3 regions of the Exiguobacterium sp. s145 genome follow, and region 2 is predicted to be linked to each of the others. Evidence: riboswitches for the same ligand, from Rfam matches in the RefSeq annotation. Region 2 holds a riboswitch; each other region holds the start of a gene.
What was found. A riboswitch is a leader RNA that binds a small molecule or an ion and turns the genes downstream of it on or off. The one in region 2 is predicted to bind lysine.
Positions count from the first base shown of each region.

Region 1: it holds a riboswitch for lysine, as region 2 does, so the genes downstream of both, KNQ07_RS13785 (Na+/H+ antiporter NhaC family protein) here and KNQ07_RS11055 (amino acid permease) in region 2, are expected to answer to the same signal.
Region 3: it holds a riboswitch for lysine, as region 2 does, so the genes downstream of both, KNQ07_RS10750 (aspartate kinase) here and KNQ07_RS11055 (amino acid permease) in region 2, are expected to answer to the same signal.

Region 1 is NZ_JACSMV010000022.1:43,034-50,546, forward strand. Features, by position in the region: gene KNQ07_RS13765 (ABC transporter ATP-binding protein) at 1-232, opposite strand, end outside; gene KNQ07_RS13770 (methyltransferase) at 272-904, opposite strand; gene KNQ07_RS13775 (heme oxygenase) at 990-1,322, shown strand; gene KNQ07_RS13780 (uracil-DNA glycosylase family protein) at 1,470-2,210, shown strand; lysine riboswitch at 2,279-2,454, shown strand; gene KNQ07_RS13785 (Na+/H+ antiporter NhaC family protein) at 2,560-4,143, shown strand; gene htpG (molecular chaperone HtpG) at 4,224-6,089, opposite strand; gene KNQ07_RS13795 (hypothetical protein) at 6,173-7,045, opposite strand; gene KNQ07_RS13800 (SDR family oxidoreductase) at 7,193-7,513, shown strand, end outside.
Region 2 is NZ_JACSMV010000014.1:22,561-30,073, reverse strand. Features, by position in the region: gene KNQ07_RS11080 (DHA2 family efflux MFS transporter permease subunit) at 1-1,411, opposite strand, end outside; gene KNQ07_RS11075 (HlyD family secretion protein) at 1,424-2,080, opposite strand; gene KNQ07_RS11070 (TetR/AcrR family transcriptional regulator) at 2,276-2,884, shown strand; gene KNQ07_RS11065 (diguanylate cyclase) at 2,935-4,026, opposite strand; gene KNQ07_RS11060 (MarR family winged helix-turn-helix transcriptional regulator) at 4,218-4,667, opposite strand; lysine riboswitch at 4,842-5,026, shown strand; gene KNQ07_RS11055 (amino acid permease) at 5,161-6,639, shown strand; gene KNQ07_RS11050 (hypothetical protein) at 6,766-6,948, shown strand; gene msrA (peptide-methionine (S)-S-oxide reductase MsrA) at 7,018-7,513, shown strand, end outside.
Region 3 is NZ_JACSMV010000013.1:40,136-47,648, reverse strand. Features, by position in the region: gene KNQ07_RS10755 (aspartate-semialdehyde dehydrogenase) at 21-1,013, opposite strand; gene KNQ07_RS10750 (aspartate kinase) at 1,026-2,225, opposite strand; lysine riboswitch at 2,339-2,517, opposite strand; gene argH (argininosuccinate lyase) at 2,585-3,958, opposite strand; gene KNQ07_RS10740 (argininosuccinate synthase) at 3,955-5,160, opposite strand; gene KNQ07_RS10735 (GNAT family N-acetyltransferase) at 5,281-5,709, opposite strand; gene KNQ07_RS10730 (alanyl-tRNA editing protein) at 5,706-6,857, opposite strand; gene phnF (phosphonate metabolism transcriptional regulator PhnF) at 6,985-7,513, shown strand, end outside.

The DNA of each region.
Region 1 (7,513 bases), on a different contig from region 2:
AACCGACGATTCGTTTTACTTCCTGAGATTGATTCCAACAGTCGTATCCACCGATCGTCGCATGACCAGAGTCCGCTTGAATCAATCCCATCAATTGTCGGATCGCCGTTGATTTCCCGGCCCCGTTTGGTCCGATAAAACCGAACACCATGCCCGGTTCAACCGTAAAGCTGACATCAAATAAACCTCGTTTCGGCGCAAATTCTTTCGTCACGTGTTGCAAATGAATCATCCGAATCGCCTCACTTTTCTGGTGATTGCCGTTAGTACCTTATACCCGTTTTGGTACTTCTTGGGACAGATCCACCCGATAAATCACGAACCGTTCGTCGTGATTTTTTTCGAAAAGTTCTTTCAGACGGACTTCTTCCACCTGTTCGAAAATCGTCTGATGTTCTAAATAATACCGGTATTCGTCTGCCGGATAATACAAAATTAAATCCAGCGGACGGGGACGTCGTTCAACGGATGCCAAGATTTGATCGACCACCTTCATGAAAATCTGGACGGAAAACGGATTAAAGAAGTAACATTTCGTGACATCATCCGGAATCGGATAGCTTTCCGCATACGTATGTTCAAAACGGATGCTGCCCTGACGTCGCTTCATTTTTTTCATGTAAGCCGCTTGATTCCTCAAAGCGTCTTCATAAAACTGTCCGTTCATCTCAACACCGATGACGGAACAATCAAACCGGTCATGCAGATAAAAGTTCAACCGACCTTTCCCGCAGCCGAAATCAATGACCGTATCCGTGTAATCGAAAGGATAGACGGCACATAACTCTTCCAGCGCTGCATAAGGCGTCGGTTCATAGCGATTGTAATGGCTGAACGCATTGTAAAGATGCTGAACATCAATCGTCTCGATGCGCAACCGTTCTTCGTACTCTTTTTCATTCATAATTGATTCCTTCTTTCAAGCATTATTGGTTTCATCGTACTATACTATGAATGTACACATTTCATTCTATAAGGGGGATAATCCAATGATCGTCGTTACGAATCGGATTAAAGTCAAAAAAGGAATGGCAGCCGCAATGGCACCACGTTTCACCCGTCCAAGCGGTCTTGATACGATGGAAGGATTTGTTCGTGTTGAAGTACTCTTGACGCAAGGACTCGAAGAACATGATGAAATGAATGTCAACATGTACTGGGAAGACATGAAGCATTTTGAAGCCTGGCGCAACAGCGATGACTTTAAAGCTTCTCATAAACGTCCGGAACCAACAGACGGAAAACAGGAAGAATCGCCGATGCTCGGCAGTGAAATCATCACGTATGAAGTCGCTTCTGTCAAAGAACGGACTTCTTTATAATTCATGTCAGAACCGCCTTGCCTCCAATTTGGTCGCAAGGTTTTTTTATTCTCAAGAGACCCCTCACTATATTGATATGGGTTTAAATTGTATGTAATACCATTATTTGTTATCATAAATCCCATACAGAAAGAGAGAGGATTTATTATGCTGAATTCATTATCGATTTTTGAACAGGCCATCCGGTCTTTACCGATTGATCGGCCTCTGACTCGCCAGGATTTGTGTGTGGACAGTTTTTTATTACAACAGGAACAGGATTTATCCGTTTATTATTCACCGATCGGCGAATACATCAATCCTTCCGCGAAAGTCGTTTTCATCGGGATTACTCCCGGATTCGAACAGATGCGAATTGCTTATGAAGAAGCGGCTGATGCCTTCCATCATGGCGCGACAATCGAAGAAACATCGAAAATCGTCAAATACAGTGCCAGTTTTGCCGGTCCGATGCGCCGTAATTTGACAACGATGTTAGACGAACTGGAACTGCATCATCTGCTGAATATTTCTTCAACCGCCACGTTATTTCATACAAATCAGGAACTGTTACACATGACTTCGATTCTGAGACATCCTGTTTTTTACCGGGATAAAAATTATACGGGACATCAACCGAAGATTGACCGGACACCACTGTTGCAACATTACGCTTATGAGCATTTTGCGGCGGAATTAAATCAGTTACCCGACCCTGTCATTTTGGTCCCGTTCGGACGCGTCGTCGAATCGACGGTCCGGACATTGCTTCATCAGGGACGAATCAAAAAACATACCGTTTTGTTCGGTTTCCCCCATCCTTCCGGAGCAAACGGACATCGGAAGCGACAGTTTGAAGAAAATAAAGACTATTTGATGAAGCAATTGAATTCTTATTTCAATACCTAACAAACATCCTTAATTTTTTTTTTGGAATGCGATAAAATTTTATTATGAAAAGAATATGACTATTTTATCGATGAGGTAGAGGCGCGGTCTTGATGAGTATTTGATCTGAGGATGACAACGAAGACGATCGAAGAAAGGTGAGACCGCCGAAGTATCGTCATGTGTCAGACATGACGATGCTGGTCGAACCGGGAAAGACCCGTTCGATTGCCATACGCGTATTGTATGGAGCACTCCAATTCGGCTAAGAAAGACGCATCCAGCAAGGGTGTCGGCTTTGTTGCCGGTGCCCTTGCTTTTTTCTGTGCAACGGGTCTCATCTTCTAAAAAAGGAGGAGAAACCACAACCATGGTCAATTATTCAGATTCTATCGTCGCACTCGTACCAGCACTTGTCGCCATCGTTTTAGCGATCGTTACACGCAAAGTCGTCATCTCACTCGGTGTCGGGATTTTGATTGGTGCCTTGCTGCTTCACAGCTTCAATCCGTTGGATACTGCAGTTTATCTCGGGAAAAACATCTTCAGCCTGTTTTGGGCAGACAGTGCGTTAAATGAATGGAATGTCTTATTACTTGTTTTCTTACTATTACTCGGTGTCTTGTCGACACTGATTCAAACATCCGGCGGTGCCCATGCCTTCGGTGAATGGGCGACGACGCATGTCAAGACGGCACGTGGTGCAAGACTCGCTGCTTTCGGGTTAGGGATTTTGATTTTCATCGATGATTACTTCAACAGTCTTGCTGTCGGAAACGTCAGTCGTCCGTTAACGGACCGTCGTGGCGTCTCACGTGCGAAGCTGGCGTATATCATCGACTCGACCGCTGCACCGGTCTGTGTCATCAGTCCGTTATCGAGTTGGGGTGCCTTCATCATCTCAATCATTGCCGGTATTTTAACGACGCATTCGATTACGGATTACTCGGCGTTCAGTGCCTTCATGATGATTGTGCCATTGAACTTTTATGCTATCTTTGCTTTGTTACTGACGCTCTACATTGCCTATACGGGAATTGCTGTCGGACCGATGCGGACGCACGAGTTGCGGGCTTTACAAGGCGAATTGTTTGATTCCAACAAAGGGACACCGATGGGAATGGCGGAAGAAGTCAAGGAACACGACGGCGGAAAAGTCCGCGATCTGGTTGTTCCGATCATCGTCCTAGTCATCGCGACTGTCACAGCACTCCTTTGGACAGGTGCACAAGCCCTTGCGGCGGACGGCCGATCCTTTACATTAATCGGTGCTTTTGAAGCGACGGACGTGACACGTTCCCTTGTTTCCGGTGTCGTCATCAGTTTAATCGTTGCGTTCCTGATGCTGATCGGTCGAAAAATTCCGGCACGTGATTACCGTATCAGCATCTGGGCAGGGCTAAAATCGATGTGGCCCGCTGTCGTCATTCTGTTGTTCGCCTGGACGATCATCGCAGTTATCGGCGATATGAAAACCGGGGATTATTTAGCCAGTTTCGTCAGCAAATCGATTCCTGCTTCTTACCTGCCGTTCTTATTGTTCTTGATTGCCAGTGTCATGGCGTTCTCAACCGGAACGAGTTGGGGAACGTTCGGGATCATGTTACCGATCGGAGCCGATTTGATCATGGCAGTCGATCCAAGTCTATTGTTACCGACACTTGCAGCTGTTCTTGCCGGATCCGTTTTCGGTGACCACTGTTCACCGATTTCCGATACGACGATTCTCAGTTCGACCGGTGCCGGTTCACATCATATTGACCATGTCACGACACAGCTACCGTACGCGTTGATCGGCGCAGCAGTATCCGCTGTCGGTTACCTCATTCTTGGTGTCACCGGTTCATCCGTATTCGGCTTCCTCGGTGCACTCGTCGCCTTCGTGATTTTCCTCGTCATGTTGAATGTTCTGTCACGCCGCGGTGAAGTGCCGTCGCAACTTCGCTCGGAGTAAGACGAAGTAAACAAGCCATCCAAAAAAGCCGGACCTGATGAATTCATCGGGTCCGGCTTTCTTTATACGATCTTTTTATGTCAGATCATCAAGGCGCAGACTTCATTTGCAAAGGCAACCGGATCTTCAATCGGCAACCCTTCCATCAACAACGCCTGTTGATACATCAGCTTCGTGTACCGTTCAAATTTCGAACGGTCTTCTGTATACGCTGTCTCAATCGCCTGGAAGACGTCATGTGATGTATTCAACTCCAGGATTTTGACCGCTGCGACATCCTGGTTGTTCGGCATCGCTTTGAGGATTTTCTCCATCTCGATCGATACTGCACCATCCGTCGCGAAACAGACCGGATGTGATTTTAGTCGGGTCGAAGCTTTGACTTCTTTGACGTGTCCTGCGAGTACTTCCTGCATCGCTTTAAACATCTCGGCTTGTGTTTCCGTCGTTTCCGCCTGCTCCGTCTGTTCAATCCCGAGATCACTGCTCATGACGGACTTGAATTCTTTTCCGTCATAGTTAAGGAGCATTTGAATCGCAAACTCATCGATTTCTTCCGTGAAGTACAGGATATCAAATCCTTTGTCTTTCACGAGCTCGGATTGCGGCAACTTATCCAGCCGGTCCGTACTTTCACCTGACGCGTAATAGATGTACTTCTGATCTTCCGGCATCGCAGCAACGTATTCGGCGAGCGTCACCAGTTTTTTCTCCTTGGCCGAATGGAACAGAACAAGATCTTTCACCGTATCTTTTTGCATGCCGTAATCGTTGTAGATGCCGAACTTCAGCTGACGACCGAATGCTTGGTAAAACGTCTCGTATTTTTCGCGGTCGTCACGCAGCAATGCTTCGAGCTGTGTCTTGATTTTGCTTTGGATGTTCTTCGCAATCAATTTTAACTGCCGGTCGTGTTGCAACATTTCACGCGAGATGTTGAGCGATAAATCTTCCGAATCGACCATTCCTTTGACGAAGCTGAAGTGATCCGGTAAGAGATCACTGCATTTTTCCATGATCAGAACGCCGTTCGCATACAGTTCGAGTCCTTTCTCGAACTCTTTCGAATAATAATCAAATGACGGTTGCTCCGGAATGAACAAAATGGACTGATAACGGACGGCCCCGTCGGCACTGATATGAATGTGTTTGATCGGTGCGTCAAATCCGTATCGTTTTTCCTGATAGAAGTTGCGGTAATCTTCATCCGTCAGCTCCCGTTTGTTCTTGCGCCAGATCGGTACCATACTATTGACCGTCTTCATGACCGTCACTGACTCTGTTTCATCTGATCCCTCGACCGGACGCTGTTCCGTCTCCTCCATCTCAATCGGATAGCGGATGAAGTCGGAGTATTTCTTGATGATGCTCCGGAGGCGGTACGGTTCTAGGTATTCATCGTAGTTCTCTTCTTCTTCGTTCGCTTTGATGTGCAACGTAATCTCTGTTCCGACTGCCTCTTTTTCGACCTCTTCGATCGTATAGCCGTCGACTCCGCGTGACTCCCACTTGTAGGCGACGTCACTGCCAAACGGTTTCGTCACGACCGTCACCGTATCTGCAACCATAAATGCGGAATAAAAACCGACACCAAACTGTCCGATGATGTCATGGCCGTCTTTTGACTCATTTTCCGCTTTAAAAGCGAGCGATCCGCTTTTGGCAATCGTTCCGAGGTTTTCTTCGAGCTCGTCTTTTGTCATCCCGATTCCCGTATCGCGCAAAATCAGCTGACGTGTTTCTTTATTCGGTTCAATCGTAATTTTATAGGCATCCTTGTCGAACGTGATCGTCTCGTCCGTCAACGCTTTATAATAAATCTTATCCATGGCGTCACTGGCATTCGAAATCAACTCACGTAAAAAAATTTCCTTATGCGTGTAGATGGAATGAATCATCATTTCGAGCAATCGTTTCGATTCGGCTTTAAATTGTTTCGTTTCCATTTTCGATACCTCCTGTTTGTTTTTAGCACTCTATCAACAAGAGTGCTAATTCATTTCCATTATTACGGATACGAAAACGACTGTCAATCCTCTGCCTCATAGAATGCCTCGAGTTTTTCGCGGACATGTTGTCCGATCTCCCGCAGCCCGTTCGTCGAGCCGTACGACCCATGACTCCGCCCATTTTCATCGACACGGCTACCGAGACCAAGGAATTGTTCGCCCGGTTTAAAATGAAGTCCGATGACAGGCAAATCAAGTCCAACCGAATACCCGAATTCAACGACGGCATCCGGATAATCGGGTAAAGGAACGGGATCTTCCCAGACGGTACTTGAATCCAGTTTCCGAAACCGGTCCGTATGTTCCCGACCGAGTAAAATGATGCCGTGCAGGGAAAACAGCGGAAGTAGTTTCATGAAAAAGGTTTGTCCAAAAACGGATTGCTCCAGTTCATGCCGCATCGAAATCGTCCCCATATACCGTTTCGTCGGGAACGGAAAGAAATCGGTATGGATGACGGACTGGAGAGAGGAATCGTACAGGGACGCACCCAGTCCGTTTAAGAATCCTTCCAGTTTTCCACCCTGTTCTTTTCCGAACCAGGTTTTGTAGATATCTTTTTGTTTAAAATAGTCATTAAACTTACGGATGCTTTGTTCCAGATTGTCATCGGTTAGATATGTCTCTAAAGACATGCCCGGATCCAGTAAAAAGAACGGTCCCGTCGAGTCAAACCGCAGCGTTCCATCCTTTTTTAAAAACTGTCCGGCGGATGGATTCGTCGCCACCGTCAACCAGCCTTTTTTAGTCGCATCACCAAACCATAAGACCGGTGTCGTTCCCTCAATCAGTTCTTCTTTCATCCGTCCATTCTTCAACTCGATCTGATGCTGAACGGCTTCCGTTAAGAGTTTTTTTGCTCGTTTTAACTGTCCGGATGTCAGCGTTCTCATTCCCTTCCTGTTGCGCTTTCCTGTTTGAGTTGTTCCCTTTCCTCCAAAACGTTAGACAGTTTGATGGGTTTAGCACGATGGACGCAGGGAATGTTTCATAAGGTGAAGCACAACAACGGACATTATTTTTTTAGGAGGAGATTTTTTATGAAACGACTTGAAAACAAAGTAGCCGTCATTACCGGCTCAGCCACAGGAATCGGTCAGGCAACGGCACTCGTCTTTGCCGAACAGGGTGCGACTGTCGTCTGCGCGGACGTTGATCTTGAAAAAGCACAAGTAACGGTCGAAAAAATTAAGAAAGCCGGCGGAAACGCAGAAGCCGTTCATGTCGATGTCTCACAAGTCGACAGCGTCAAACAACTTGCCGACCATCTAGAGTCTACATATGGAACGGTCGACGTCCTGTTCAACAATGCCGGGATTGACCAACAAGGCGGGAAAGTCCATGAATATCCGATCGAACTG
Region 2 (7,513 bases):
AACCGGCGACCTGACGCAACGTATTTTGTGTTGCATTCCCGTGTGGAATCATTTTCATCGGCAAGGCATTCATTCCGGCTGTCATGATTGGCATCATGATGAAAGCCATTCCGAACGACCGGAGCATATAGATACCCATGATCGAATTATATGAGGTATTCATATCGAGTTGTGTCAGTTCCCACGTACCGTAGGTCATTAACGTCAAACCGAAAATAGCGAGCGGCCGGATACCGAAGCGGTCAAACAGTCGACCGGCGATCGGACCCGTGATTCCCATAATCAGTGATCCGGGTAACAACAAGAGACCGGAATCAATCGGTGAGAAACCGCGAATACTCTGCAAGTAAATCGGAAGCAGGAGCATCCCGCCGAACAAAGCCATCGTGACGATGATGTTGATGAATAAAGTGAACGAAAACTCCGGTACTTTCAAGACCCGGATATTTAACATCGGATCATCCATGGAAAGCTCGCGGAGCGCAAACGCTGCGATCCCTAAAATACCAATCAGAATCGTGCTGATGACGAGCGGGCTGTCCCAACCGTCATTACCGGCTTCACTGAATCCGTACAACAGGCTTCCGAAGCCGATCGTACTGAAAACAACACCGAGTGCGTCAAACTTCGGTTTTGATAAAGGCTGAACGAGTTTAAACCAGGCGACACCGAGTAAGAGTGTCAAAAGACCGAAAAAGGCCATTCCGTAAAACATGACATGCCAATCATAATTCTGAATGACATAGCCGGTAATCGTCGGACCGACTGCAGGAGCAAGAATCATCGCGATTCCGAGCATCCCCATCGCCGCGCCGCGTTTATGAGGCGGGAACAAAGTCATGAAGACATTTGAACCGAGCGGCATTAAAATACCGGCACCGGCTGCCTGAACGACACGGCCGATCATCATGACGGGGAAGTTCATCGCCATCGAACAAATGATTGATCCGAAGAAGAACAATGTCATGGAAACGAGGAACAATTGGCGGAACGTATAACTCCGCATCAAAAAGGCACTGATGGGAATCAGGATGCCGTTGACGAGCATGAACCCGGTCGTCAACCATTGTGCCGTCGAAGTCGAGACGTTAAAATCATTGATTAGGACGGGTAACGCGACATTGATCAATGTCTGATTCAAAATCGCGATGAACATCCCGATCAAGAGTACCGTCAAGACTTTTGGAATACTGATATCTGCCGTCACGAGCGGCGCCCGCTCCTGCGTTTTTACTTGCGGTGCAGGCATCGGAGCGCTGTCCGGATTGTTGAGTTGCACCTCATCGAGAGGAGCAGGGGCATCAGCAGCACCCGCCAGACGGGCCGGACGTGAACGCCGTGCAATCAGGTTGACACCGATGATCGTGACAACCATAAAAGCGATGTATCCGAAGAGGAAGGTCGTAGACATAGACGTCCCTCCTTAATCCTTATGAATGCGGACGGTCACATTCATACCAGGTCGAATGTCGAGTGATTTTTCTTGTGACAGTGAGACTTTGACCGGAATGACTTGCGCAACTTTCGTGTAGTTGGCAGTTCCGTTTGAAGACGGCATCATCGAAAATGTTCCAGCTGTTGTCATACCGATTTGTTCGACTTCACCGGATAACGTCGTGTCCGGATAACTGTCCACGTAAACATCGACAGTCTGTCCGACTTTGACTTCATCAATGTCGGTTTCTTCGACGTTCGCTGTTACCCAAAGCTCATTTAAGTTAAAACCGTAAGCGAGCGGTGTTCCTGCTCCGACAACGCCGTTTTCTGTCGCCATCGACTGAACGACTGTTGCTTTTGTTGGCATAGAGATCGCTGTACTGACTGGTTTTTGACCGGCTTGCGCCATCATGACGTGACCGAGTGTTGCGTCACTGTCGAGCGTTTGACCTGTTTTGGCTGTCCAGTCCGTCAGTTTACCGGCACCGGGACTTGCGATGGTAATCATTTTTCCGTCAATCTTGGCATTGTCTGTTTTCACGTAACTTGTCGCTTGATCGTAATAGTAGTAGCCGATCGCGCCTCCACCGATTAAAACAACCAGTGTCAAAATGTTAATCAATAATACTTTTTTCATGTTCATGATATGAAATGCATCCTTTCTTCCGTATACTCTGAGTTCCCCAGTCGTAACATAAAAAATACTCCTCTGGGGGAGGAGTAGTTAATATAGTTAATTATATGGAGAAGGAATCAATATACAACCGACAATTTCCGACAAAGTGTTGGAAAAGTCAATGATAGCGGATACAATATCAAAAAAAGGTGGTTCTAGAAGATGAATTCAGGACAAGATCCACGACCAAAGCGGTCACGTGACCGTATTACAAAAGAATTATTTCGTTTGCTGGACCGTCATCCTTTTTCGACGATTACCGTCAAGATGTTAACGGACGGAGCGGCGGTCAATCGATCGACCTTCTATGCGCACTTTACGGATAAATATGATTTGATGAATCAGATTGTAGACGATCATATGCGGCTTCTGATGGAAGCAATCCGGATTCAGGGAACCGGAGCACCGGCTGCTCCGTCGCTCGATCGGGTCAGCCGTTACTTCGAACGACTGTTCATCCATATTGAACAACATGAACAATTTTACCGGACGATGTTGCTGAACGGTCCGGTCAAAACGTTCATCTCGCGTTTTCTCGATACGTTAAAGGAAAATTATCAGCGGGTGTTCGAAGCGCACACGGTAACGGAAACCCAACTGGTCGATCGTGATTTATTGTTGAATTACGTGATCGGCGGACAGCTCGGGCTACTGATTTCCTGGTTACGAAACGGTCGTCCTTATTCGGCGGCCTACATGGCAGATCAACTCAGCCGGATGATTGTTTTCGGAACAGTCAAGAGCATCGGTTTTCCGGAACAATCGACTTAAAGTGATGTCAAAAAACCGCCCTTTCACCGGATGACGGGAAAGGGCGGGAATCAGGCCTGTTCGACTTGCAATTGTTTGGTATAGGTCGTGCTCCGGTTGCGTCCACTGTCCTTCGAATGATACAGCGCTTTATCTGCCTGCTGTAAGGCTTCAAGAGACGTATGCGAGCTGCTCGAGTGCGCGATGCCGAGAGAAATCGTAATCTGCAGATCAGGGACGGCTGTCGTCGGAAACAGATTTCGGGCAACCGTCGTCCGGGCAAGTTCCGCGATGCTCTTCGCATCGGCGAGTGAGGTGTTCGGGAGAATGATTAAAAATTCTTCGCCGCCGTAACGTCCGACCAGATCATCCGGTCGTGCCAGTGAGGCTAACGTCGTCCCGAGTTGCCGCAAGACGTCGTCACCGGCGTCATGACCATATGTATCGTTGACGTGCTTAAAGAAATCAATGTCAATCAGGATCAGCGAGTAGCCTTCTTCTGCTGAACCGACGAGTGACAGGGAGTCATCAAGCCGGCGGCGGTTGGCGAGCCCTGTCAAGGCGTCGGTCATGGCCAGTTTTTGCTGGTACTGGATATTTTCAAAGTGTCGTCGTAACTCTGTCAACAGATGATAGGTCACGAAACCGGCAATCAGGTTAAAGAATATGTAAGCCAGGGAAATCTCGATGAAGGTCGTCCAGCTGTTCGTCAGCAGATAGATGCCCGGTAACGAATAGACGATACCGATGCCGATCATCAGTTCGAAGTTCCAGAAGATCAACCGGATATAGCGACGGACGACGGCAATCGTCAGGATGAACACTCCGATGACGATTGTTGACACGACAGCAGCATCCATTTGTTCGACCGGAGTCAGCATAAAACGTGTCGCGACGATCATTACACCGGTGACGAGGGCACTCGGCAACCCGCCGAACATCATGGCGATGACGACAGGGACAATCCGTAAGTCGACCTGGGCGACATCAATCTGAATGCTGTTGAACATTAGAAGGACAGAAATCAGACCGGCGAGACCACCTAAAACGAGTCGAACGTTCAGATTCGTGTTCGGTGTAATCCGTGGGTGATTTCGAAAAGGAAGAAACAAAAGAGTAATCGTTGTAAACAGTAAGCAAAAGTTAATGATGAAATTATTCATGATGGACAACAAATCCTCCCAGCTCCTCGTAAACGCATTTCCAATAAGATAGTTCCAGTATACCCATTTTACTAACGGCAAGAAATGGAAAAATGTTTAGCGAAAGATGCTAAAGTCAATAAAAAAGACAAAGTACACAGTCAAGTGAACTTTGTCGGAGAAAAAAATAAATATTTTTTTGAAAGTAATTTTTAGGAAGAAATCGCTTCTTCATCCATCGTTAAGAGGATCTTATCGAAGACGAGAACCATCGCATTCAGCTCTTCTTCCGTGAGGGTGCCGAAACGCTCTTGGAGATATTTCCGGCGGACGACTTCAAGTTCGCGGAAAGCGGCTTCTCCTTCGTCCGTCAGTGCTAAAACAATCGATCTTCTGTCATCCGTCGAACGCGTCCGCGTGACGAATCCGGCTTTGTACAAACGATCAGTCAAAGCTGTTACCTGACTTGTCGCAAGCTCAAACTGCTCTGCGAGTAGAGTCGGACGTTGGGGACCATTTTCGGACAGGCTACGCAAAATGAAAAATTCACTCCGCGTCGCGGTTCCTTCAAACAGTCGGTTGAGTTCGCGGCGTAGTGTCCGGAGAATGACCCGCATTTGTTCCTCTAATCGATAGGTCAGTTGATCACGTTCTTGTGGCATTCAAGCAACATCCTTTCTCTCGGTTAACTTCTATAATTTAGTGTACTAAAAATTACGGATTTTTACCACGGATAGCGGAAATTTCAAAAAAAGAATTGACAATTTGAAGACGTTTTGTGTAACATGACGAAGTAATAACGAAATTATAACTAACTTAATTAGTTCTCACTCAACCAGTGGGATGGAGGTTGCAGTTCTTATAAGTACAGTCACGGATGTCGTCAAGCGGCAGATGAGGTGACTGAAAAGGAAGAATTGCCGAAATCAATCATCGCTTTGAAGATGATCGATTGGGATTAGATCGAACAGGTCTAATACTGTCACAGGTCAGATCTGGCTTGTGGGGAGCTATCTTTCACGACGGTAGAATGGGGCGCATCCATTTTACTATGTTGCGTTCTCATCTTCCTTCTGGAAGGTGAGGGCGCTTTTTGTTTTTTTTCGATTCAAAAAGTGTCCTCTCAAAAATTTAAAAAAGAGAGAAGCGAATAAGATGAATACTTTACAACCCCAAAGAAAACTCGATTCAACTGAAGAAGGATTAAAACGCGGTCTGCAAGCCCGTCACATGTCGATGATTGCGATCGGCGGTGCCATCGGAACCGGTTTATTCATTGCTTCCGGTGCGTCCGTTGCGGCTGCCGGCCCGGGCGGTGCCCTGTTATCGTATGCGGTCGTCGGAATCATGGTGTACTTCCTGATGACAAGTCTTGGTGAGATGGCAGCTTACATGCCGGTCGCCGGCTCCTTCTCAACCTATGGCGCAAAATTCGTCGATCCGTCGTTTGGCTTTGCACTCGGTTGGAACTACTGGTACAACTGGGCAGTTACGATCGCTGTAGAACTCGTTGCGGCGCAAATCGTCATGAGTTACTGGTTCCCGGATGTTCCCGGATTTTACTTCAGTGCTTTGTTCCTGTTATTGATGATCGGTTTAAATTACTTCTCCGTTAAAGGTTTCGGGGAAGCGGAATATTGGTTCGCGATGATCAAAGTAGTCACTGTCATCATCTTCCTGATTGTCGGTGTCGCGATGATCTTCGGTGTCTTCACATCTGAAGCACCGGTCGGCTTTAAAAACTTTGCGTTAGGTGATGCGCCGTTCGTCGGAGGCATCCCGGCCGTCATCGGTATCATTCTGGTTGCCGGTTTCAGTTTCCAGGGAACAGAACTTGTCGGAATCGCAGCCGGTGAGTCGGAAGATCCGAAGAAAAACGTTCCAAAAGCCGTGAAACAAGTCTTTTGGCGGATTCTTCTGTTTTATGTGTTTGCGATTTTCGTCATCGGAATGTTGATTCCGTACACAAGCCCGAACCTCGTTTCGAATGATATTACCGATGTAGCAGTCAGTCCGTTTACACTTGTCTTTGAAAAAGCCGGTCTTGCGTTCTCAGCTGCATTGATGAACGCTGTCATCCTGACGTCTGTCTTATCGGCAGGAAACTCCGGTATGTATGCGTCGACACGGATGCTGTATACGTTGGCACGCCAAGGGGATGCACCGAAATTGTTCGCACAGGTCTCAAAAAACGGTGTTCCCCGCAATGCGTTGCTTGCGACCGGTGCCATCGGAGCACTTTGCTTCCTGACATCGATGTTCGGCGGTCAAGTATATCTGTGGCTGTTGAATGCATCAGGGATGACCGGTTTCATCGCATGGCTCGGTATCGCGATCAGCCATTATCGTTTCCGCAAAGGATTCCTTGCGCAAGGTCATTCGCTCAGTGATTTGCCGTACGTGGCACCTGCTTTCCCGTTTGGACCGCTCTTTGCGTTCGGACTTTGTTTCCTCGTCATCGTCGGTCAAAACTACGCCGCGTTCCTCGCGGATCAAATTGACTGGGTGGGAATTGCCGCAACATATGTCGGTATCCCGTTATTCCTTGCCTTTTGGTTAGGTCATAAATTTAAAAACCGGACATCGGTCGTTCCTTATGAAGAAATGGAATTCCCGGAGCATCCGCGTCCGTAATTGAAAAAGTCGATTCCGTTTCAAGCGGAGTCGACTTTTTTTGTGTCTTTTGAGAAAGAATCATTCGGAAAACGTATCAAACGGTGAGAAATCGATTAAGATAAAAGAAAAATGGAGGCGACCTCAGTGAACTATTGGTATCACTTTAAACGGGCATTCATCCCGATTGCGATTTTACTTGTGACGTTAGCGATCTATCAGATGCTGTACCGCATGAATAATATGTGGTATTCGTTCGGTGGATTGATTTTAGTGTTTGCGGCGATTTATTTTGTCATGCGCCGCTTAAAAGCGAACCCCGAAGATTGACTGAGCAAGATAGTAGGGTAGCCGCACGGAACGCGTTAAAATAGACCTATACAGAGGAGGGGAAGCTAGATGGCAAAAGCAATATTCGCAGGTGGCTGTTTCTGGTGCATGGTCAAACCATTTCATAAATATGATGGTGTCGAACAAGTCATTTCCGGTTATACAGGTGGTCATACAGAAAACCCGACTTATAAAGAGGTCTGTTCTGAAACGACAGGACATTTAGAAGCGGTGGAAGTCACGTATGATCCGTCGGTCATCACATATGATGAGTTGCTTGAAATTTTTTGGCGGCAAATTGATCCGACGGACGGCGGCGGACAGTTCAACGACCGCGGTCAGTCTTACGAACCGGCCATTTTTTATGTCGACGAAGATCAAAAGCAGGCGGCAGAACGTTCGAAAGCGGCGCTTGATGCGTCCGGTCGTTTCTCGAAACCGGTAGCGGTCGATATCCGTCCGGCAAAACCGTTCTGGCCGGCAGAGGAGTATCATCAGGATTATTATAAAAAAAATCCGTTCCGTTATCAGATGTACAGTGTCGGATCGGGACGTGCCAAATTCG
Region 3 (7,513 bases), on a different contig from region 2:
ATCGGATTCCTCCTCGTTTCTTACGAATGGATTGAACTTTCAAGTGCTTGCCGTGCTACCTGGACAGCGTTCGAAGCGGCCCCTTTACGGATATTATCGGCGACACACCAGATGTGGAACGTATTGGCGAGACTTTGATCCTGACGAATTCGTCCGACATAGACGTCGTCTGTTCCGCTTGCATCAAGCGGCATCGGATATTGATTATGACTGACATTATCGACTAAAACGACGCCAGGTGCTTCGGCCAGAGCAGCACGAATCGCTTCAACACTTGTTTCCTGCTCAAACGTGACATTGATGGCAACGGAATGTGAATTCGTGACCGGGACACGGACACACGTCGCGCTGACGGGCAACTCCGGCAAACGAAAGATTTTCCGAGTTTCGTCAATCATTTTCTGTTCTTCCTTTGTATAACCGTCCGGTAAGAACACATCGATATGCGGCAAAATATTATCATGAATCGGGTGTGGATAGTTGACCGGTTCTTCGCCGCGACTGCCGCGGGCTAAATCCTCGATTCCCTTTTGACCGGAACCGGATACGGCCTGATACGTCGTATAGTTGACGCGCTTCAAACCAAATGGTTGAAGCGGTGCCAAGGCGACGACCGATTGAATCGTTGAACAGTTCGGATTGGCGATCAAACGATCGTTCCGTCCGATTGCCTGCGAATTTACTTCCGGTACGACAAGCGGAATATCTGCCTGCATCCGGAACGCACTGGAATTATCAACGACGAGTGTTCCTGCTGCAGCAAGCAACGGGGCATACTGTTCACTGATGGTACCGCCAGCTGCGAACAGTGCGACATCAATCCCGTCTTTCGTGATGTTTTCCGATAACGCTTGAATCGTGACGTCCTGTCCTTTGAACTGAACGATTTTCCCGGCTGAACGGGCTGAAGCATAAGCTGAAATCTGACGGACCGGAAAATCGTGTTCCGCCAGGACTTGTAACATTTTTTGACCAACGGCACCGGTTGCGCCAATGACTGCGACATGATACATATGATTTCCTCCTTACAGATCGAATGCTTTTGCGATTGCTGCGACAGTCCGTTCGATATCGGCCTGGGCAATCGTATATGAGATGCTGATTTCTGATGTCGTGACTTGATAAAACGTGATGTTTTCCGCCCGGAACGTCGCAAACAATTTCGAAGCGACCCCGGTTGCGTCCCGCATCCCGATTCCGACGACGGATAACTTGGCATGCTGGTTATGACGGTCGACTTTGACCGTCGGGAAACGATTGATGATATCCTGCAGTGCTTCTTCCAAAAACTCTTCTTCATCCAGCGGACAAGAGAAGGAAAGGAAGATGTCACTGTCAAACGTCGTCTGACTGATCATATCGATGTTGACGTGACGTCCTGATAACAGTTCAAAGATATCCGTGACCGCCGAGTTCGTCTGCGGTACATGCTTGATTGACACCGTCAACACGTTTTTCGTTACACTGACGCTCGTGACCGCTTTTTGTTCCATCGTTTCCGTTGCCTCCATGATCCAAGTCCCTCTTTCCGATTCTAATGTTTTTCCGACGAAGATGTGGACGCCGTATTTTTTACCGAGTTCGACACTGCGCATCTCCATGACTTTTGAACCGAGTGCACTCATTTCCATCATCTCATCGTATGAAATGTGTGGAATCGGTTGTGCCGTTGCATGAATCCGTGGATCAGCTGTGTAAACACCGTCGACGTCCGTGTAAATTTCACATCGTTTATCAAGAACCGCGGCCAATGCGACGGCTGTCGTATCCGATCCGCCGCGACCGAGTGTCGTGACATCCCCGAGCTCATTGACGCCCTGGAAACCGGCGACGATGATGACGTCGTATGTCTCCAGTTTTTTCCGGAGCAATTCGCCGTCAATCTGTTTGATTTTACTTTTCGTGTGCAGTCCCATCGTGCTGATGCCTGCCTGGGCCCCTGTCTGCGACAAGGCTTTTATCCCGAGTGAGTTCAGGGCGATGCTGAGTAATGAAATCGTCTGTTCTTCACCGATTGCAAGCAGCCGGTCCAGTTCGCGTCGTTCCGGACGGTCCGTTATCGCCTGCGCCTGAGCAATCAATGAATCGGTCATTTTCCCCATTGCCGACACGACGACGACTAATTTTTCTCCTTGTTCCGTCCGATTCTTCAAATAATTCGCAATTGACTGAATCTGTTCGACAGTCGCAACCGAACTACCACCAAATTTAAGTACAGTTGTCACAATCCTATCTCCTTTTGTCCCGAAACAGAAAAAAACGACGGGCCGGTAGGAGCGTTCCTACGGCCCGTCGTTATCACGATCGGACAAACGATGACAGCGTCATACGTTCTTTTACGTAAGATAGCGCTCCGAAACGTGGGTTTCGGCAGTACAACGGATCTTAACCGTTGTACCAGCAATCAAGAAAAAGCATTTTCTTGTTCACTTCGGCGGATTTCCCCTTTCACATCACTTGGCATGCTTGCCTTGAATAAGTGTTGCTACTGATGTCATCCGCGCCTCTATCTGTCGGTTGTTAGTTACAGTTATAGCAAACATTTTTTGTTAAATCCAGTGATTTGCCAAACTTTTTTTGAATTTTATAATTTTTCAAGTTGCTTCTTCGCTAATGCGAGTTGATCCCGGACGGCCGTAAAACCGGTCCCGCCGTAACTTCCCCGTCGTGCGACCGCCTGAACCGGATCTAACAACGGATAGACATCTTCTGCAATGACCGGATGGAACGTCTGATACGTGGACAGCGTCAAATCTTTTAAGAAACAGCCGCTTTGGACACAATGTAAGACGGCTTTCCCGACGATTTCATGTGCTTCCCGGAACGGAATCCCTTTTGTGACCAGATAATCCGCCAGTTCCGTTGCATTCGAGAAGTCTTGCATCGTCGCCTTCTTGAGCGCTTCTGTCTTAAACGTAGCCGATTCGATCATGCCTGTAAAAATTTGAACGGATTGTAACACGGTATCAGCGGTGTCAAAGACACCTTCCTTATCTTCCTGCATATCTTTATTGTATGCGAGTGGTAATGCTTTCATCGTCGTCAGGAAACCCATCAGATTTCCGTAGACACGACCTGTTTTGCCGCGGATCAGTTCCGCGAAATCTGGATTTTTTTTCTGCGGCATCATGCTTGATCCCGTCGAAAACGCATCGGACAGCTCAATGAACGAAAATTCTTGCGACGCCCAGATGATGATTTCTTCGCAAAAGCGTGACAGATGCATCATGACCGTCGACGCGATGCCAAGGTATTCAATCACGAAGTCCCGGTCTGAGACCGCGTCCAAACTGTTCGGATAGACCTGTTCAAACCCAAGTAACTCGGCTGACTTGAAGCGGTCAATCGGGAAAGTCGTTCCCGCCAGTGCCCCGGCACCGAGCGGCGACATCCGAATCCGTTTCAGATTATCGGTCAATCGATCGGCATCCCGTTCAAACATCCAAAAATAAGCGAGCAGATGATGCGCGAGTGAGATCGGTTGCGCCCGTTGCAGATGGGTATAACCCGGCATGACCGTCTCCACATGTTGCTCCGCCTGTTCCGTAATGACGGATTGCAGGTTGCGAAGACTCGACAGGAGTTCTAAAACATGCTGTTCCATCCAAAGGTGGAGATCAGTCGCGACCTGGTCATTTCGACTGCGGGCTGTATGCAGTTTACCGGCGACCGGACCAATCTGTTCCGTCAGTAACCGCTCGAGATTCATGTGGATGTCTTCATCCACTGTCGTATAGACGTGTTGCTCGAGTGTCGTTTGCAACTGTTTAAGACCGGCTTCGATTTGTTCCCACTCGGTCTTTTCAAGAATTCCCTGTTCATATAACATCTGCGCGTGCGCAAGACTCCCCTGTAAATCAACGGCTGCTAATTTCTGATCAAACGAAATCGATGCTCCGAAGGCCTCCGCTTGAGCGGAAGCACTTTCCGTAAAACGTCCGCCCCATAGTTTCGTCATTTTTTCACGCCTTCCTGACGATGGACACTGGCATGTGTCGCAATCGCAAGACCGTGTAATTTGATGAATCCTTTCGCTGCTTCGTGATCAAAGGCATCTTCTTTTGTATACGTCGCGAGTTTCTCATCGTAGAGCGAAACTGCTGACTGACGTCCTGTGACGGTTGCGTTCCCTTTATACAGTTTGACACGGACTTCACCGGTCACGTCCTGTTGCGTTGCCGTCAAGAACGCTTTGAGGCCTTTTGTCAGCGGGGCATGGAACAATCCGTTGTAAATCGTTTCTGCATATTGTTTGCTGAGAATCGGTTTAAAGTGGGCAACGTCTTTCGTCAATGTGATCGTTTCAAGTGCTGCGTGGGCTTTGAGTAAGACTGTCGCACCCGGGCACTCATACACTTCACGTGACTTGATGCCGACCAAACGGTTTTCGACATGGTCAATCCGTCCAACACCGTGTGCACCGGCAATGATATTCAGTTCTGTAATCAGCTTCGCCAGCGGATACGCTGTCCCGTTGATCGAAACCGGAACACCTGCTTCAAAACCGATGATGACTTCTTCCGCTTGATCCGGTGCGTCTTCCGGTGCGACCGTCAAAGCGTATGCATCTTGCGGCGGCTCTGTCCATGGATTTTCAAGGACACCACATTCGTTACTGCGTCCCCATAAGTTCATGTCGATTGAATACGGGCTGTTGAGATTAATCGGAATCGGAACGTTGTTTTCTTTTGCATAAGCGATTTCTTCTTCACGTGACCATTTCCATTCGCGAACCGGTGCGATGACTTCGAGCGACGGATCAAGAGCAGCAACCGAAACTTCGAACCGGACTTGGTCGTTTCCTTTTCCGGTACATCCGTGGGCGACTGCTGTGGCACCGTGGGCATGTGCCACTTCGACCAGTTTTTCAGCAATCAACGGACGAGATAAAGCGGAAATCAGAGGATAGGCTCCTTCATAATGCGCACCATACTGAAGGGCTGGCAAAACAAAGTCATTTGCGAATTCGTCTTTGACATCAAGAACAATCGATTCGATCGCACCGACGAGTAACGCCTTTTCTTTGATGACCGACAAATCTTTTCCTTCGCCGACATCCATACACAATGCGACGACGTCATAATCCTTGCTCAACCATTTGATGGCGACTGAAGTATCCAGTCCACCCGAATACGCTAAAATCAATTTTTGTTTTGTCATTCTTATTTCCTCCTTGAATTCGACTGTATCTTTCTGTATAAAAATTCACTATGAATTATATATATACATAGACTTTTAAAAAAAGAAACCCTTTTTTCAGGATTTCTCAAAAAATCAGCATTAAATTTTTTTCTCCATCGTCCGGTGCGGGATGCCGGCATCGTCAAATTCATCGGAAACAATCGCATAACCTAGCCCTTGATAAAACGGAATTGCCTGGACCTGGGCACCGAGTGTCAAAATCGTCCGACCTTCACGGCGGGCAATCCGCTCCATCGCCTGCATCAGCTCGCCGCCGTATCCTTTTCCTCTTGTCGCCGCAAGGGTCGCGACGCGTTCGACCTTCATCCGTTGCTCATCGTACGGACGGGTCCGCCCCGTCGCAACCGGATGATTCATCTCATCGAGGACAAGCAAGTGAATCGCTGTTTCATCATGCGTATCATATTCCAAATGGCTCGGAACGCCTTGTTCCTCGACGAAAACCCGTTCCCGGATCATTCGGACCGCTTGTTTTTGTTCGGTTGTTTTTACTTGAATCACTGTCATGTATGTAATTCCTCCTTTAATGCTTCTGCATAAGCTTGTGCCTCTTCATACGTTTGGAATACTGCTTGGGCATTGTTTTCACTTCCGCCGCCCCGTCCATTAAACTGCTTTAAATGGGTTTTGGCAAATTTTCCGAGATGAATGGATCCAGCGCTGCACATGAATAATTTTTTGGCGTTTTCGTTCCAGACGAATCCTGTCCGTCCTGTTTCAGCCAGGGCTTTCAACAGTTTTTCTGAAAAACGGACATCCTCTTGATCATGACGTACGGTGAGAACCGGTTCATCCGTTGCGAGCAACTGTTTTAAGACCGTTTTGACATGCAGATCTTCTGCCTGTCCGATTTGACGGTTCAGACGGACTTGCTCCTGTTTCAGGTCTTCCACAACAAGATGGACCTGATTTTTTTTAGCTGATACTGCACGTGCAGTTTCTGTCAGGACACGCCGTTCGGTCGTCAGTAATCGAAACGCTCGGTCTTTTGCAACGTACGCTAAACGAATATTCCCGCGAACCTTTTCAAGTCCCGTGAATAAAATCAGTTCCAGTTCCGACGTCGAGGCGAGATGCGTTCCTCCACAGGCACTGTAATCCAGTTCACCGATTTGAACGACCCGGATTTTTCCTGTGACTTGTGGTGTTTTTCGTAACGGTAACTGCAATGCTTCTTCTTCTGTATATTCCGTTGCCGTAATCAAGAGGTTCGCTTGAATCACCGTCCGTAAACGTTCCTCCAAACGACTTTGAAGCGTCTCATCCCAGTCACCGAGATCGAGATCAAGCGTCGATTCTTCTGTGCCGGTTCGGAAACTGACTGTCTTGATTTGAAATTCGTCTTGAAGAATGGCAGAAATAACGTGTTGTGCTGTATGTTGCGCCGCATGATCCGTTCGAATGACATCATCGACCTCACCTTGCACTTCGTTTTCAAGAAGCGGACTGTCGAGCAGGTGCCAGACATCCCCTTCTTGAAGCTGGACATCGAGGACGGAAACCCCGTTGAGTGTTCCCCGATCGGCAGGCTGCCCCCCGGTCTCCGGATAAAAGTAACTTTGTTCTAATCTTACCCAGTAGCCTTGTTCTTCCTTCGTACCTGTCACGATTGATTCGAAGGTCCGGACGTCCGGATAAATTTGCTCAGAACGCATCTTCATTCCACCTTTTTGTACTGAATTTGCTTCTATTATGACACAAATCACTTACAATCGTTTGTCGACATCTTCATTTCCTAGTACACTAGATGAAAGACTATCGACCGCGAAGGGACGAAATGCCGTGATTCAGCACATCAATAAAAATTCACCACTTCCAATCTACTACCAAATTGAAGCTGCCCTAAAACAACAAATCGAGGATGGTCTGTTACAACCCGGCGATTTAATTCCCTCGGAACGCGAATTCGCCGAGGCCCATCAAATCAGCCGGATGACTGTCCGTCAAGCCATCTCGAACCTCGTCAACGCCGGTTATCTGATTCGTCAAAAAGGACGCGGCACATTCGTTGCCAATAAAAAAATCGTCATGCAACTGTCTGGTTTGACCAGTTTTTCTGAAGAGATGGAACATCTTGGATTGGAACCGGCAAGTGAATTGTTGTCCTACCAAACGATTGCTGCTGAAATGACGATTGCGAATAAACTCGGGATTCGTGAAGGTGCCAAAATTTATGAATTAAAACGTTTACGCATCGCAAACGAACAACCGCTTGCGCTCGAAACCGTCTATATTCCTGAACAGTTGTTACCCGGTTTGAACCAGGACGTTGCCATCACGTCACTTTATGCCTTTGCAGAAGCCAGTGGAC